One region of the Arthrobacter sp. UYCu712 genome, then DNA from elsewhere that is predicted to be linked to it. Evidence: predicted binding sites of a transcription regulator. Region 1 holds the regulator's gene; each other region holds the start of a gene.
What was found. Region 1 encodes LexA, which represses DNA repair genes until DNA is damaged. Its sites were predicted from a motif close to TCGAACANNTGTTCGA; they were not measured.

Region 1 (5,674 bases):
ATGTCGATCAGGGAGTGCTTGCTCAGCGCCGTCAGCATGTGGTCGTAGAAAGGAACCGAGGTGCTGATGTCCGAGACGCCGGTGCCGTCCAGGTTGATCTCGACCAGCACGGATGACTCGCTGGTGGTCCGTTCCAGGCGTGCGGTCCGGCCCTCGGCAGCGGCTGATCCGGTGTTGCTCATGTGGGGGTGTCCTTTGGTGATGAAGGCGGTGCTGGGCGTTCTGGCGGTGGTGGTGTTCCGGAGCTGATGACCCTGCCTTAAGTCTAGGCCCGCAGTTCCGCGGGGCCGCCCAGGATCCGTTCGAGGGCCACGAGGAACGCTGTGGTTTCCGTCTCAGTGCCGGCTGTGACGCGCAGGTGGCCGGGGATGCCGACGTCCCGGATGAGCACTCCGGCCTCCAGCAGGCCCTTCCAGACCGCATGCGGATCCTCGACGCCGCCGAAGAAGACGTAGTTCGAATCCGAGGCCGACGGCTTGAGGCCCATCCGCTGCAGCTCGGAAACGATCCTGTCCCGCTGGCGTTTGATGTCCTCGACGTCGGCCATGAGCGCCACACGGTGGTGCAGGGCGGCAAGGGCAGTTGCCTGGGTGACGGCCGAGAGGTGGTAGGGCAGCCGGACCAGCCGCAACGCGTCGGCCACCTCGGGCGCCGCCGCCATGTAACCGAGGCGCGCGCCGGCCAGCGCGAAGGCTTTGCTCATGGTGCGCGAGACGATCAGCCGTTCGCGGCCCGGGAGCAGTTCGAGCGCGCTCGGCGTGCCGTCGTGGGCGAACTCGTGGTACGCCTCGTCGACGATCACGATGGTCTGGCTGGCTTCGCCGGCCTCGTACACGGCTTCCACGACGTCGAGCCCGAGGCCCGTGCCCGTGGGATTGTTCGGCGAGCAGAGGAAGACGACGTTGGGCTGGAGCTCACGGACCTGCCGCGCCGCCGATTCCGCGCTCAGCCCGTAGTCGCCGGCGCGCACGCCCACAACGTATCCGGTGTCCGTGCCCGCGGCGAGCAAGGGGTACATGGAGTAGGTGGGAGGGAAGCCCAGTGCGGTGCGCCCGGGTCCGCCGAAGGCCTGCAGGATCTGCTGGAGTACCTCGTTGGAGCCGTTGGCGGCCCAGAGGTTTTCCGCGCCCAGCCCGTGGCCGAGGTATTCGGCCAGCGCTTCACGCAGCTCAGTAAATTCCCGGTCCGGGTAGCGGTTCAGGCCGGCGGCTGCCTCAGTGACAGCCTTCGAGATGGCTTCCTGCACGTCGGCCGGGACACCGTGGGTGTTCTCGTTGACGTTGAGCAGGATGGGGACGTCCAGCTGCGGCGCGCCGTAGGGGCTCATGCCCCGCAGATTCGTCCGGAGGGGAAGTCGGTTCAGTCGCTCTAACTGGTCAGTCACTTCACTAGTTTAAGTGAGACGTCGGCGGGCCTTGAAACTGTGACGCCCTGGACCGGGAAACGTGGGCGCCGTGGCGGCCGCGTGATCCGTGGCTCTCGGGCGCCGGCGGTGCTACTTCACCGGGACGAAGAGCGTCTGGCCGGGCCGGACGCGGGCGGCGTCGAGGTTGTTGAGCTGGACGATGTCGGCGACAACGTCGCGGGGGTCGCGCTCGGGGGCCACGGTTCCGGCGATGGCCCACAGCGATTCCCCGGGCTGCACCGTGACGGAGACGGTGGGGGTGACCGACAGCTCGGAGGCGGACTCTGAGGCCTTGGCCGGCGCATTCAGGAAGCCGCCGAGCGAAAGGATCAAGGCGGCCAGCAGGATGAGCGGCACGCCGAAGAACACAAACCGGCCCCGCCTGGTCAGACGGAGCGGCGCCTGCTTGGGGCGGGAGCCCCGGCCGGAGGCAGCCCCTTTGGGGGAGGCTGCCTTGCCGAAGGAGGCGCGGGGCAGGGACTTGCCGTAGCCACCGGCCGCGCCGTGGCCGAATGTGTCGTGAAACGCGCTTGATGCTGACATGAACTGAGCCCTCCTGGACCATACTGTGCCGCCCGGCGTACTCCACGTACTTGCCGCCAACCGGCCCGATCTTCGAACATAGAACCGAATGTTTCGCTCTCATCGGACTGCAATGCTTTCATCCGATCCGCAATGTTCGAACACATATTCGAACTTCACTCCTCCAGTTTTAGCACCTATTGACGAACATTGTCGAGACTCGCTAGAACAAATGTTTGAAAATGGTGTGCGGCTGGCCTACGTTTGAGTCACAGGACAACCACTTCTGCAGTCGGTCATCAATAGTTGATCAGCAGGGTCTGACATTCAGGCCGGAAGGGCCCGATAACTGCCTTCACGGCAGCCGGGCGGAATCGAAAGGCATTGGCGAACATGGCAGCACAAGCCACCGGCGGCAGGGCATCCCAGCGGAGCCCGCAGTCCGCCAGGCCTCCCAAGAGCCTGACCGTGCGGCAGAAGAAGATCCTGGAAACCATCCAGCGTTCGGTGACGGACAACGGCTACCCTCCCTCGATGCGCGAGATCGGCGACACCGTGGGTCTGGCGAGCCTTTCCAGCGTGACCCACCAGCTGTCCCAGCTCGAGAAGCTCGGCTACCTGCGGAGGGACCCCAAACGTCCACGCGCCATGGAAGTGCTGATGCCGCTGACCCTTGATGAGGGCAGCACCAAGGTTTCCGGCGTCGAGAAGTCCAGCGGACTGCGTGCCGTCGGCGGACTCTCCGTCTCGGAACTGGCCAGCGCCACCGATACTGCGATGGTGCCGCTGGTGGGCCGGATCGCGGCCGGCGGTCCGATCCTCGCGGACCAGGTGGTGGAGGACATCATGCCGCTGCCGCGCCAGCTGGTGGGCCACGGCGAACTCTTTATGCTCAAGGTGGCGGGCGACTCGATGATCGATGCCGCCATCTGCGACGGCGACTGGGTGGTGGTGCGCCGGCAGGGTGACGCCGTGAACGGTGACATTGTGGCCGCGCTCCTGGACGACGAGGCGACGGTGAAGACCTTCCGCCAGCGGGACGGCCACACCTGGCTGCTGCCGCAGAACACGCAGTACGAGCCGATCCTGGGCGACCACGCCGTCATCATGGGCAAGGTCGTTTCGGTCCTGCGCTCCCTCTGACGGTTGCGGCCACGAACACCTGGGCCGCCAACTCCTGAAGCCAAGGTCCCCGCCGGGTGCTCCGGACGGGGACCTTTTGCTTTTCGGGCTCCCGCCTGGCTCCCCTGCGTACTTACTCGCGTGCCTGGCTGCCTACGTGGCGGACTGTGCCGATTCCTTGGCGCGCCGCTCCAGGGCAGCGAAGGCGACGGCGGGATCGGTCGTGGGCCAGAACGGCGGCAGCGCCGCACGGAGGAATCCCCCGTAGCGTTCCGTGGACAGGCGCGAATCCAGCACCGCCACCACCCCCTTGTCCGACGTCGACCGGATCAGCCGTCCGGCCCCCTGGGCCAGCCGGATCGCGGCATGCGTTGCCGAGACGCTCATGAACCCGTTGCCGCCGGCCTGGGCCACTGCCCGGGAGCGTGCCGTCATGAGCGGATCATCCGGCCGCGGGAACGGAATCCGGTCGATGACCACCAGCCGGCAGGAGTCCCCGGGAACGTCGACGCCCTGCCACAGCGACATGGTGCCGAACAGGCACGTGTCCGGTTCATCGGCGAACTGGCGGACAAGCGCCGTCATGGTTGAATCCCCCTGGCACAGGATGCTCATGTCCAGCCGGGGCCGCATCGCCTCCGCGGCGTCCTCGGCCGCCCGGCGGGACGAGAACAGGCACAGTGCCCCGCCGCCGGAGGCCCTGATCAGTTTTTCCAGCTCGTCGAGGGCTTCCGGGGACGTGCCGCGGCCTGGCTTGGGCAGGTGCTTGGCTACATAGAGGATGCCCTGCTTGGGATATTCGAAGGGCGACCCGACGTCCACCCCGGTCCAGCTGGGTGCGCCCGGACCGACCAGGCCGAGTCCGCCCGCGGCGGGCTCGAAGGCCGAGCCGATCGCGAGGGTCGCCGAGGTCAGGATGACGGTGTGGTCCGCGAACAGGCCCTCGCGGAGCCTCCCGGCGACGCTCAGCGGGGCCACATTGATCAGGGCCGGAGCGGACTCGTCGGGCTGGGCGTAACCCTGCGCCGGATCGAACGTGCTGTTCCGGGAGAACCAGACCACCTCGCGGTTTTCGCGGGCGGCCAGCAGCCGTTCGCAGAGTTCCAGGATGACCATAAGGCGGGAGCGCGCCAGCTGGCGTCCGCCATCGGCGGTGGTGGCGCTGTCGCCCTTGGAATCGGAGAGGGCTGCGCGGCAGGCGTCACGCAGCTGGTCCACGCAGTCCAGCTGTTCGCTGTTGAGCCCGTTGGGCATCAGCCCGCTGGGGACGCCTTCTATGGCAAGTTCGAGGTTGGCCGCGGCGTTGTTGAGCGCGTCCACGGTGATGCCGGTGTGCTTCCGGGCCCCGGACGCGGCGACGTGCACCATCGCGACGGAGAGCTGTCCGGACACGGCTCCGGTAACGCGGTCCTGCAGCTCGTGCGCCTCATCGACCACCACGACGTCGTACTCGGGCAGCACGGCGAGTCCTTCGAAGGCGCTGACGGCCAGCATGGCGTGGTTGGTGACGACGACGTCGGCGTCGGCGGCGTTCTGCCGGGCCAGTTCGCTGAAGCATTCCGCGGCGAGGGGGCATTTCTGCGCGCCGAGGCATTCCATCGACGTGACGGAGACCTGGCGCCAGGCGCGGTCCGTCACACCGGGCATGAGCTCGTCACGGTCCCCCGAGGCGGTTTGCTCGGCCCACTCGCGGAGCCGGACGACTTCCTTGCCGAACTGGGAGGACGGGCCGCCCATGGCCGCGGCAAAGTGCGGCACGGACGTGTCCTCGCCGAGGGAGAAGAGCTGGCCCTCTGAGGGTTCTTCCGAGGGGAAGCCGCCCTCGAGCTTGTGGCGGCAGACGTAATTGGACCGGCCCTTGACGAGGGCGACCTTGACCGGGCGCTCCAGGGCAGGGGTGATGGTCTTGAGCAGCCGGGGCAGGTCTCGGCCCACGATCTGGGTCTGCAGGGCCAGGGTGGCGGTGGAGACGAGGGTGGGCTTGTCACTGACGAGCGAGTGCGCGATCAGCGGGATCAGGTAGGCCAGTGACTTTCCTGTGCCGGTGCCGGCCTGGACCAGGAGGTGGTCGCCGGTGTCGATGGCGCGGGCGACCTGCCGGGCCATTTCGTGCTGGCCCGTGCGGCTCTGGCCGCCCATGCCGGAAACCGCCCGGTCGAGGAGTTCGATCACGAACTCCCCGCCGGCCGGGCGGTTCTTTGCGGCCGGAACCTGCGCGGCTGGTGTCTCGTCGCGGGAAGTGTCCCCTTCCGGGTCCTCCCCCGCCGGGCGGGCCGCGTCGGTGGCCGCTCCGGTTGCCGCTGCCTTAGTCATTGCTGATGAACGAATCCAGTTCAGCGGCCAGGCCCTCGCGCACCATCACGACGGCGCGGGTGCCGGTTTCCACATGGTCGAGGCTGAGGATCTCGGCGTCGGTCTCGTGCAGTTTGCTGAGCAGGTCCCCGCGGTTGTACGGGATCATCAGTTCCAGTTTCACGCTGGGCCGCGGAATGCCTTCGCTGATGGCCTGCAGCAGTTCCGGGATGCCTTCCCCGGTGCGTGCCGACACCACAATGTGGCGCGGTTCGCGCTGCTTGAGCCGTTCGATCACGAACGGATCGGCGGCGTCGGCCTTGTTCAGGACGA
Region 2 (5,674 bases), on a different contig from region 1:
AGGTCTTACTCATCTAGGAGCAGCCACTGGGTGGAGAGCGGGTTCCGGCGCAGCGTGAAAGTCCGCGGCGCGGAGTCAGAGGTCCCTAGGCGTACCTGAACCTGCCAGTATTCTTGGCTGACCAGGTCGCCGCTGCCGACGGCTGCTGTGCGTCGGGTGTCCCACCAAGAGTTCCCCCGCCGGCTGCTAACGCCAGCGGCAGGATTCCAGCGCCCGGAGCAGGGGCGCGGGGTTCGTCTTCAGGTGATCGACGGGGCGGGTCCCGGCCAGGTCCCGGGACGGTGTGACCATCCAGACGGTGAAGTAGTTGTGCGGGATGTCCGGCTCCATGGCTCTGCGGAAGAGTGCTGTGACGGTTGGCTGGAGCTGGCCGCCGGGGAGGAACTGGAATCCCGGGCAGAAGGTCCCGTCGTCAATGAAGACGCGGACGAGCTGCCGCATGACCGGTTCCCGGTCTTCCATCAGTTCTGAGAGCCGGCGGTGCACCTGTGCGAGGGCGGCAGCGTGAACTCGGTCCGGATCCCGGCCCAGGTCTGATCGCTGATCGTTTGAGGAGTCACTGTGGCCTAGTCGCTGATGCTTTCCAGCAGCCACTGGGTGGAGAGCGGGTTCCGGCGCAGCGTGAACGTCCGAAGGGCCGAGCTTGAAGTGCCGACCCGGTTTATCTCCCCCTCAAACAGTGTTAACGCGGGTCAGCACCGAAGGACAATACAAGGCACGTTGGCTGCGTCCGGATGGGGTGTGGACGAGTCACCGAAGCGGTCAGGCGGCCAGCCGCGGGGATGTCGCCGCCCACCAGCCCCAGCGGCTGAACCACTGGGAGGATCCGATTTCAGGGTCAACGGCCCGGTGGTGTCTAGGACTCGACGAGCGTCAGGATTGTTTCCGGGCGGACGCCGTCGGATTTCATCGCATCGGCTGCAGCTTCGGACTCCATCATTCGCTGGAACGTATCCATGTCGGGGACTTGGACGATTAGGCCGACACGGTGAGTCTTCGCCGGGTCGATGAACGTTCGAACCGTGATGCCCAGAGGCCCGAAGATTTCTTCCCGTTTTGGTGAGCTGAGCCAGTGCTCAACGTCGTCGACCTCGTGGAAGATCATTATTGTTGGCATCGTTGCCTCTGCTTTCTGAAGTTGCGTCAGGAGCCGGATTGGAGAGGGACCGCGTTAGGACATCGTGATCACGCTGAACGTACCATGGCCTCGATTGCAGCGATAGCGAAGAGAAACGCTAGCGAAGAGAAACGACGGCGCGGCCCCTCACAAGCCGGCCAGCCCAGAAGATAGTGAAGGTACCAGCTGGCTGCGGAATGCAGATCGCAGCTGTCAGCATCGACGACGGTCCAGGAGGGTCCGTCGGTTCTGTGCGTGACACCGAACGGGTTCCACCGTGAAGCGTCGTGTGGGGTCAGCGGGGTCAGGTTTTGCGCTTTACGAACGAACCTCGAAGGGGGAGATAATTCGTGCGTTTCGAGACGACCCTAGTCCACAACTCACGTGGCTGGGAACCCCAGCGGAGGGTAGATAAGGCGTACCTGGACATGGGAGTCGGTGTTGGGATCGACCAGCCAGATGGTTCCGTCGTGGCGGATGGCGGGGGGTTTGCCGGCCGGGTCGGTCCGGACCTGCAGGTCGTGGGTCTGTGGTGCGGTGTCGGTGATGGTGCTCATGCGGTGTGGTTCTTTCGTGGTGCTGTCGTGCGGGGTTTAGGCGGCTTTGACGACGGGGAGTTCGTCCCAGTGGGTGGTGTAGCGGGGGGAGAGCATGTCCCGTTTCATGGTCCAGTCGGGTCCGCCGCGGATGCCTCCGTGGCCGAGGCCGATGGAGCCGCGGCCGTAGCGGCGGGTGATGTCTTCGAGGAGGGTTCCGATGTGGCGTTCCTCGTGTGGGTTTTCGAACAGGGACAGGGGTGCCTGTTTGCCGGTGGGGCGGAGGTCGGTGACCATGATCCCGGCCCGGGCGTACCGGATGCCCTCGCAGATGCGGGGCAGGAGAGCGTGGGCGGCTTTGGTGAGCAGCACCGGGTCGGCGGTTGGCATCGGCAGGGCCACGCTGACGGAGGGGTAGGAGGTGTCTTTCGGGTTGAAGTGTGAGGTGCCGGCGAAGGCGGTGAGGACTTTGGCCTGGAGGCCGTGTTTGGCCAGCCGGGCCGAGGCTTGCTGGCCGTAGACGCTCATGACCTGCCGGATCCCGGCCGCGGTGGTGATGGGGGTGGCGAAGGAGCGGGAGAAGATGAGCTGGTCCCGGCCGGTCCGTTCTTCCTCCATCGGGATGCAGGGGGTTTCCTGGAGTTCCAGGACGGTGCGCATCATGACCACGGAGAACCGGTCCCGGATCATCACCGGATCCGCCCGGGACAGGTCAAGGGTGGAGTGAATCCCCAGGGCATTGAGGCGTTTGGTCAGCCGGGTGGCGACACCCCAGATCTCGATCACGGACAGACGCCGCATCAGGGATTCCCGGTCGGCTGCGGGCACGGAGTCCCAGTGGCAGACGCCGTCGAAGGCCGGGTTGTTCTTGGCCCATTTGTTCGCCAGTTTCGCCAAGGTCTTTGTCGGTCCGATGCCGACGCAGACGGGCACGCCGACGTTGCGCCGCACGGCGGCTTTCATGTCCCGGCCCAGGGCCAGGAGCTCCTCCGGGGTGCCTTTGACGCCGAGGAATGCCTCGTCGATGCTGTAGACCTCGAGCCAGGCCGAGTACCGGCCCAGCAGCTCCATGACGCGGGCGCTGATGTCGCCGTAGAGCTCGTAGTTACTCGAGAGGGCCACGAGTCCCCATTCCCTGGCCCGGGGTGCGAGTTTGAACCAGGGCTCTCCCATGGCGATGCCGAGGGCTTTGGCTTCCGGGGACCGGGTGACGGCGCAGCCGTCGTTGTTGGAGAGCACGATGACGGGCCGGCCCTCCAGAGCGGGGTTGAAGGCCCGCTCGGCCGAGGCGTAGAAGCAGTTCACATCCACGTGCGCGATCTGCGGCATCCGCCGCATGAGACCCGGCTTGGACACAGGCCGGGCCCTAAATGTAATGGAGGCATCGGGTCGCTACGCCCCACACCACCAGATCGGATAAGGATGGTACCCGGATGTCCGGGTACGCGGGGTTCTCTGCCTGCAGCACGACCCCGGTACCCGTGATCCGCAGCCGTTTGATGGTCAGTTCCCCGTCCAGGACCGCGACGACCACGGACCCGTCCACCGGTTCCAGGGCGCGGTTCACGATCAGCTCATCACCGTCGCTGATCCCGGCGCCGGTCATGGAGTCCCCGGACACCCGCACCACATAGGTGGACGTAACGTCCTTGATGAGGTGCTCATTGAGGTCGATCCGCCCGTCAAAGTAGTCCTGCGCGGGCGAGGGATACCCGGCCGCGACAGCGACCGGAGAGATCAGCACCGACAACAACGACGCACCCGCATCTATCACGCGGGGACCAACAACAACGCCCACAACACACCTTTTATTCGAATATATCTTCGAATAAGCATACCGCTCGCCACCGACAGAAGACCCATCGACCGGTGGGATCGGCCGCCGGCGGGGGCCGGGTTGCACGCCAGTGGGGACAGCTTTGAGCTGCGCGGAGGGCTCCACCTCACCCCAATGGGCGCAACCCGGCCGAACGGTGCGCTGTACTGACCGGATGTGCGGCCGCGGGCCTTTGTCGGGGGTATGAGGAAGCCTCCGCGCGAATCAAGGACTCAAGCGTGGAGGCTCCCGGCTCTCCAAGCTGGGGGGACTGGAGAGCCTCAATGAGTTTACCGGCCGGCAGGCCATTCATGAGTGGCTTCGCCGGCATGGCGCTGAACCTGCGTTTACCTGCGGGGTGGGCGGCCGCGGGTCCGTCCGGCCTGCCACCCGGGCGCGGCGGCGTCCAGGAGCTTGACCTTTTCCGGGTCGAGGTCGCCGCGGCGGTGTTTGTACCGCTGGGTGTGGATCAATACCCCGAGGGTGTGCTCCCGCTCTGAGGAGTAGTGTGGTGGCGGGGCCAGTCGTTGCCCTCGGTACGGAAGTCCACGAGCTGGGCGAGTCGTTCATGCCACCTGGCCTCATCCGCTGATGCCCTGGGGTTTCCTTCCCAACCGGGGACCCGGGCGAGGCTGTCCCGGTACACCGGGTGAAGGGTGCCGTTTGCTGCTTCGCGCCGACGATTCGAGAGCCACCGAGCCATCGACCGCTCACCTTTATCCTTCGAGCGGTCACGGGGGAAGCGGCCCTCAGCCGTCATCCAGGCGATGATCTCCTCCATCCGGGCAAGGTCCGTTGGGGCCGGCTTTGGCCGCGGCGGCGGCCCGGTATGCGGGTTCGAGGCCCGGATCCTGGTGGCGGGCGATGACCAGGTGGTACCCGACGGTGGCAGGTTCGGCGCGGACGAGGGCAGCGATGCGTTGCCGGCTCAGTCCGAGCCGGTACATCAGCACCCATTCGGCGTCCGGGCGCACCGCTACCGCCTGTCCATGATGGAGCCCATCCTGCCGCGGCCTCCCTGCAAGACGGGCCTTCGGCGTGGAGCCGGCGCCGCGGAGTCCCCGGGCACCCGCAGGTGCCGAGCTCGCGGTGGGCGGAGGGCCGGCATCTATGCCGGGGCGCTGGGCGACCCGCAGCGCTGGCCCGGACCTTCACAGATCTACCGGGCCTCGGGCTCTCACCCACTCAATACGAGTCGGCTGGAAAACGACGCGACGGGACCATCAGCAGGGAAGGCAGCGTGGCGCTGCGACGGGCCCTGATCGATCTCGGCATGGGTCTGTGGTTGACTGACCCGCCCAGCCGGGCCGTGGAGCGCCCGCAGCGCAGCGAGGACGAACGACGTTGACCGCAACAAGCCGGCGGCACACCATACGGCCAGCCGGGAAAGCCGCCAGTTCCCGGATTCAAGGAGGTGCGCCCCCAAAACCACTTCACAACTCCGGACGACGGTGAGACGCTGGAACCGACGAAGGGCCGGACCAGACGCCGACCGGGCTATGGCGGACGCTCACGCGTTACGCCGCTTCTAGCTTGGCGCCCGGCCCTTCGCCCTCCGGCCGCAGCCCGAACGACGCCAGATGACCCGGTGAATGACCGAGGTCGGACAAGTCAGCGTGGGCGCGACCCGGAACCACGCCGGTCCAGCCAACAAACCGTCAGCCGTCACCCCACTCACGAGCCCCGCCCCGGACCGCCCGAGGCGTGCACCGCCGTGCCCCGGACACGGACTTGACATGACCTATAGCCAGCTAGAGCTTCGTGACGTCGGCAACGGGATCCTGGTCCCAGGGGGTGGGCAGGATGCCCTTCTGGTAGCCGGCGAACCAGGCTTTGACCTCCGGGGACTGGAACGCCGCTTTGAGGGCTTTGGCCTTCTCCGAGCCGGCAAAGTCCTTCCGGCCCGCAACCACGATCCGGAACGGAACCTGGTCCGCATCCGCTTCGAAGGCCAGCGCGTCCTCCTTGGTGTGCCCGGCATCGGCGGCCATCCGGGCGATCAGGAAGCCGGCGTCGACGTCGGGAAGGGTCTTGGCAAGGGATTGCTGGTCCACCTCCACGAACTGCAGCTTCTTCGGGTTTGCGGTGATGTTCTTCTGCGACGTGTGGATCACTGTTGCTTCGGAAAGCTCCAGCAGGCCCGCGTCCCGGAGCATGAACAGGGCACGGCCGTTGTTGGCCGGGTCCACGGGGATGCCGATCTTC
Region 3 (5,674 bases), on a different contig from region 1:
ATCGCCGCCGTCCAGGTGCTAACGGCCATTCTCGCCGGCTACCTGGGCGCCGTGGTGGCCATGGAGGTGGGCCGCCAGGTGCGCGAGGAGCTCTTCGACAAGGTCCAGTCACTCTCCTCCCAGGAGGTCGCCGCGTTCGGCGCCGCCAGCCTGGTGACGCGGGCCACCAATGATGTGACGCAGATCCAGAACCTCGCCGTCCTGGTGTTCACCATGCTGGTGGCGGCACCGGCCATCTTCCTCGGCGGCATCGTCCTGGCCATGCACCAGGACCTGGCCCTGTCCGGCATTGTGGTCGCCGTGGTGCCCGTACTCGCCATCATCATGGTCCTGATTGTCCGCCGCCTCGTTCCGCTGTACCGGGAGGGCCAGGGGCTCATCGACCGGATCAGCAGGGTGCTGCGGGAGCAGATCATCGGCGCCAGCGTCATCCGCGGCTTTGTCCGGCAGAGGCACGAGATCCGGCGGTTCGACGGCGCGAACAAGGACCTCACCCGGAACAACCTGCAGTCGGCGCTGCTCATCGCCGGGATGATGCCGATGATCATGCTTGTGGTCAACCTGTCCTCGGTCGGCGTTGTCTGGTTCGGCGGGCACCGGATCCAGTCCGGCGAGATGAAGCTGGGAGCGCTGACGGCCTTCATCGCCTACATCCTGCAGATCCTGATCGCGATCATGATGGCCATGTACGTGTTCATGACCGCCCCCCGCGCGTCGGCCTGCGCGGAACGCATCCAGGCGGTCCTCGGCACCGAACCGGCCATCGCAGACGGCACCGGCCCGGCGGACGGCACCGGCCCGGCGGGGAACACCGTGGAGTTCCGCGGTGTCGCGTTTGCCTATCCGGGTGCCGAGGCTCCTGTGCTGGAGGGCATCAGCTTCACGGCGGTGCCCGGCACCACCACCGTGGTCATCGGCGCCACCGGCAGCGGCAAGACCACCCTCCTGAACCTCCTGCCGCGGTTCCTGGACGCCACGGCAGGGCAGATCGCGATCGGCGGGCTCGATGTCCGTTCGCTGCCGCTGGCGACGCTCCGCGGTCTCATCGCCGTCGTGCCGCAGCAGTCATATCTTTTTTCCGGGACGGTGGCGGACAACCTGCGGATGGGTTCGCCGGAAGCCACGGACGCGGAACTCTGGGAAGCGCTCACCACGGCGCAGGCCGAAGATTTCGTCGCCGAACTGCCGGCGGGGCTGCAGTCGCCGGTGAGCCAGGGCGGGACCAATTTTTCCGGCGGCCAGCGGCAGCGGCTCTGCATAGCCCGCGCGCTGCTCCGGGCCGCCCCCGTCTACGTGTTCGACGACAGTTTCTCGGCGCTCGACTACGGCACCGACTACCGGCTGCGTGAGGCCATGGAGCCGCTCCTTCGCTCCGCCACCGTGCTGGTGGTGGCGGAGCGGGTGTCCACCATCGTCGACGCTGGCCTGATCCTGGTGCTGGAGGACGGCCGGCTCGTGGCGCAGGGCACCCACCAGGAGCTGATGGAAACCTCGCCAAGCTACCAGGAGATCGCAGCCTCTCAGCTGGTGCTGGAGGAGAACCCGTGACCGGGTCGCACGCTCTGGTGGGCGCTGCCCGGTCCCGCCGGCGCGCCATCGGCAGGCTGCTCGGATTGCTCCGGCCGTCAAAATGGCGGATGGCCGGGGTCATCGCGGCCACTTGCGCCTTCGTGGTTCTCAACGTGGCCGCGCCCAAAGTCCTCGGCGACGCCACCGACGTCGTGGTCGACGGCGTCGTCGGAGGTACTTTCGACGAGGACAAGCTGGCGGCGCTGCTCGCGGCCGTCTCCCTCATGTATCTGGGGGCCTCGGTCTTCAGCTGGATCCAGGGCGCCCTGGCCGCCACGGCCGTGCAGCGGCTCGGGTTCGGTCTCCGCGCCTCCGTCGAGGAGAAACTGCATGTGCTGCCGCTCGGCCACTTCGACGAACAGCATCGGGGCGACGTCCTGAGCCGGGCCACCAACGATGTGGACAACATCTCGCAGGCCCTGAACCAGCTGCTGAACCAGCTCATCATGTCCGTGCTGATGCTCTCCGGGGCGCTGGCCATGATGCTGTGGATCTCACCTGTCCTGGCGCTGATTGCCCTGGTGTCCGTGCCGATCTCGGCCCTCATCACCGTGCTCGTAGCCCGGAAGTCGCAAGCGCATTTCACCGAGCAGTGGGGGAGCACGGGCGAGCTGCACGCGCAGCTTGAGGAGTTCTTCACCGGCCATGAGGTCATCAAGGCCTTCGGCCGGCAGGAGGAAGCGGCCGCCCGCTTCCGGGAGGGCAACGGCAAACTCAGCCGGGCCAGCGCCCGCGCCCAGTATGTGTCAGGGGTGGTGCAGCCCCTCATGGTCTTCGTCTCGAACCTTAGTTACGTCGCCGTTGCCGTCGTCGGGGCGCTCCAGGTCACGGCGGGCGCCATGACAATCGGCGGCATCCAGGCCTTCATCCAGTTCAGCCGGCTTTTCAGCCAGCCGATGGGCCAGATCGGCGGAATGCTCACCCTTATGCAGTCCTGCCTCGCCTCGGCCGAGCGGGTCTTTGCGCTGCTGGACGCCCCGGAAATTTCTGCCGAGCAGCCGGACACAGCGGGGGCCCTGGCCACGGCGGGGGATCCGGCGAACACCGGACCCACAGCCAACGGCCGACGCCCGGGCAAGCAGCCGCCCGGCGGGACGACGACTGCGGCCGAGGGCCGGATCTCCTTCGAACACGTCAGCTTCGGCTACAGCCCCGGGGTTCCCGTGATCCACGACCTCTCCTTTGCCGTGGAGCCGGGGCAGACCGTGGCGATTGTGGGCCACACCGGCGCCGGCAAAACAACCGTGGTGAACCTGCTGATGCGGTTCTATGAACTGGACTCCGGACGGATCACCGTCGACGGCGCCGACATCGCGCAGATGCCCCGGGACGAGCTGCGGTCCGGCCTCGGCACCGTCCTTCAGGACGTCTGGCTTTTCACGGGCAGCATCCGGGAGAACATCGAGTACGGCCGGCCCGGCGCCGGCGATGCGGAGATCGCTGCCGCGGCGCAGGCCAGCCACGTCGACCAGTTCGTCCGTTCGCTGCCGGACGGCTACGGCACCATGCTCGGCGACGGCGGCGGCTCGCTCAGCCGGGGACAGCGGCAGCTCATCTCGATCGCGAGGGCGCAACTGGCGGGCCGCAGCATCCTGGTCCTGGACGAGGCGACGAGCTCGGTGGACAGCCGCACCGAGGTGCAGATCCGCCAGGCGATGCAGCGCCTCCGGCAGGGCCGCACCAGCTTCGTGATTGCCCACCGCTTGTCCACCGTCCGGGACGCTGATCTAATTCTCGTCATGGACCACGGACGGATTGTTGAACACGGGACCCATCAGGAGCTGTTGGGCAGGAGCGGGCTGTACTGGGATTTGTACAACGCCCAGTTCGCGGGCAGCGAACAAGTACTCGGCCTCAAGGAGCCGGAACTGTGAGCCCCACGGAGAAGCTGGCGGACCGGTTCCCCGGCGCCTGGAAGCCCAACCAGGCCAGCTCGGTCCCGTTGTTTGAACAGCTCCGGCTCAACATCATCGAACGGGCCGACGACGGCACGCTGGCCGCGGGCACCCGGCTCCCGGCAGTCCGCAGCCTCGCCGCCGAACTCGGCGTTGCCCCGCACACGGTGGCGCGCGCCTACAAGGAACTCGAGGCCGCCGGGGTCGTCGCGACCCGCGGCCGGAACGGGACGGTTGTGTGCGCCCGGGACGAAGCCTGGAACTCGCTGTCCGCCGCCGCGGCGGACTTCGCGGCGGCAGCCAAGGCCCAGGGCGCCAGCTTTGCCGAGGCCGTGCACCTGCTTGCGGCCGCGTACGACCGTGACTGATGTCCCGCTAACACACGGGACCGGATTCCCCGGCAGGTGACACAGTCGGGAATAGATATTCGAAGAAGTTTTCGATTAGCATTGGTAGCGTGCCTAAAGCCGTAGCTGAAGATCCAGCCGTTGATGACCAGACCTCCGTTCCGATGGACAACGTTCCGATGGGCGCCGCAAAACCGGGCCACGCGATCGATACCCGCCCTGCGGTGAAGCGGCCGGACATGTCCCGCCTCGTCGTCAAGGGCGCCCGCGAGCACAACCTGCGCAACGTTGACCTGGACCTGCCGCGCGACTCCATGATCGTGTTCACGGGGCTGTCCGGCTCGGGTAAGTCCTCCCTCGCCTTCGACACGATCTTCGCCGAGGGCCAGCGGCGCTACGTCGAATCGCTTTCCGCCTACGCCCGGCAGTTCCTGGGCCAGGTGGACAAGCCCGACGTCGACTTCATCGAAGGCCTCTCGCCGGCGGTGTCGATCGACCAGAAGTCCACCAGCAAGAACCCCCGCTCCACCGTCGGCACCATCACCGAGATCTACGACTACATGCGCCTGCTGTGGGCCCGGGTGGGCCGCCCGCACTGTCCCGTCTGCGGGGAGCCGGTCACGAAGCAGACCCCGCAGCAGATCGTCGACCAGCTTCTGGAACTGCCGGAAGGCACACGCTTCCAGGTCCTGGCGCCCGTGGTCCGTGGCCGCAAGGGCGAATTCGTCGAACTGTTCAAGGAACTGACCGCCAAGGGCTACTCACGCGCCCGGGTCGATGACAAGCTCATCCAGCTGAGTGATCCGCCCAAGCTCGGCAAGCAGTTCAAACACACGATTGAAGTGGTCGTGGACCGGCTCGTGGTCAAGGAAGGCATCAACCAGCGCCTCACCGACTCGGTCGAAACCGCCCTCGGGCTGGCCGAGGGCCGGATCCTCGCCGAGTTCGTCGACCTCGACGCGGACGACGCGGAGCGGGTCAGGGCGTTCTCCGAGCACCTCGCCTGCCCCAACGAGCACCCCCTCGCGATCGACGAGATCGAACCGCGCTCCTTCTCGTTCAACAACCCCTTCGGTGCCTGCTCCGCCTGCAGCGGCATCGGCACGAAGCTGGAGGTTGATGAGGAACTCATCATTCCGAACGGGGAACTCTCACTCTCGGAAGGGGCCATCGCGCCGTGGTCGCTCGGCACGGCGACGACGGAGTACTGGAACCGGTTGCTCGACGGACTCGCCAAAGAACTCGGTTTCTCGATGACGACCCCGTGGGAAAAGCTCTCCGAGGACACCCGCCAGACCGTGCTGCACGGCAAGGACCACAAAGTAGTGGTGCAGTACCGCAACCGCTTCGGCCGGGAACGCAAGTACAGCACCGGCTTCGAGGGCGTCATCCAGTACGTCCACCGCAAACACCTTGAAACAGACTCGGACTCGGCCCGGGACCGCTACGAGGAGTACATGCGGCAGATCCCGTGCCCGGCCTGCAACGGCGCACGCCTGAACCCTGCGTCGCTCTCGGTCCTGATCAACGGCAAGTCGATCGCCGAGGTCGCCGCGATGCCGATGCGCGACTGCGCCCGCTTCCTGGACAAGCTCGTGCTCACCGGCCGGGAAGCCCAGATCGCCCACCAGGTCCTCATCGAGATCCAGGCCCGCCTGACCTTCCTGCTCGACGTCGGCCTGGAGTACCTTAACCTGGAGCGTCCCTCCGGCACACTGTCCGGCGGCGAGGCCCAGCGCATCCGGCTCGCCACCCAGATCGGCTCCGGCCTCGTGGGTGTGCTCTACGTCCTGGACGAGCCGTCCATCGGCCTGCACCAGCGGGACAACCGCCGCCTGATCGAGACGCTCACCCGGCTGCGGG

Region 2: the regulator LexA is predicted to act here: its motif matches at 3,466-3,481, upstream of ABIB51_RS01965 (LexA family protein).
Region 3: the regulator LexA is predicted to act here: its motif matches at 3,892-3,907, upstream of uvrA (excinuclease ABC subunit UvrA).

What each region holds. Positions count from the first base shown of each region.
Region 1 covers NZ_JBEPOZ010000011.1:88,549-94,222, reverse strand. The annotation lists gene hisB (imidazoleglycerol-phosphate dehydratase HisB) at 1-182, opposite strand, end outside; gene ABIB51_RS12750 (histidinol-phosphate transaminase) at 266-1,384, opposite strand; gene ABIB51_RS12745 (LysM peptidoglycan-binding domain-containing protein) at 1,496-1,948, opposite strand; gene lexA (transcriptional repressor LexA) at 2,321-3,070, shown strand; gene ABIB51_RS12735 (ATP-dependent DNA helicase) at 3,203-5,362, opposite strand; gene hflX (GTPase HflX) at 5,355-5,674, opposite strand, start outside.
Region 2 covers NZ_JBEPOZ010000002.1:1,141-6,814, forward strand. The annotation lists gene ABIB51_RS01945 (hypothetical protein) at 187-441, opposite strand; gene ABIB51_RS01950 (hypothetical protein) at 857-1,117, opposite strand; gene ABIB51_RS01955 (hypothetical protein) at 1,498-1,674, opposite strand; gene ABIB51_RS01960 (Y-family DNA polymerase) at 1,711-2,991, opposite strand; gene ABIB51_RS01965 (LexA family protein) at 3,020-3,451, opposite strand; gene ABIB51_RS01970 (hypothetical protein) at 3,817-3,942, opposite strand; gene ABIB51_RS01975 (hypothetical protein) at 4,219-4,443, opposite strand; gene ABIB51_RS01980 (transposase) at 4,545-4,817, shown strand; gene ABIB51_RS01985 (MetQ/NlpA family ABC transporter substrate-binding protein) at 5,221-5,674, opposite strand, start outside.
Region 3 covers NZ_JBEPOZ010000004.1:157,779-163,452, forward strand. The annotation lists gene ABIB51_RS06040 (ABC transporter ATP-binding protein) at 1-1,548, shown strand, start outside; gene ABIB51_RS06045 (ABC transporter ATP-binding protein) at 1,638-3,443, shown strand; gene ABIB51_RS06050 (GntR family transcriptional regulator) at 3,440-3,832, shown strand; gene uvrA (excinuclease ABC subunit UvrA) at 3,991-5,674, shown strand, end outside.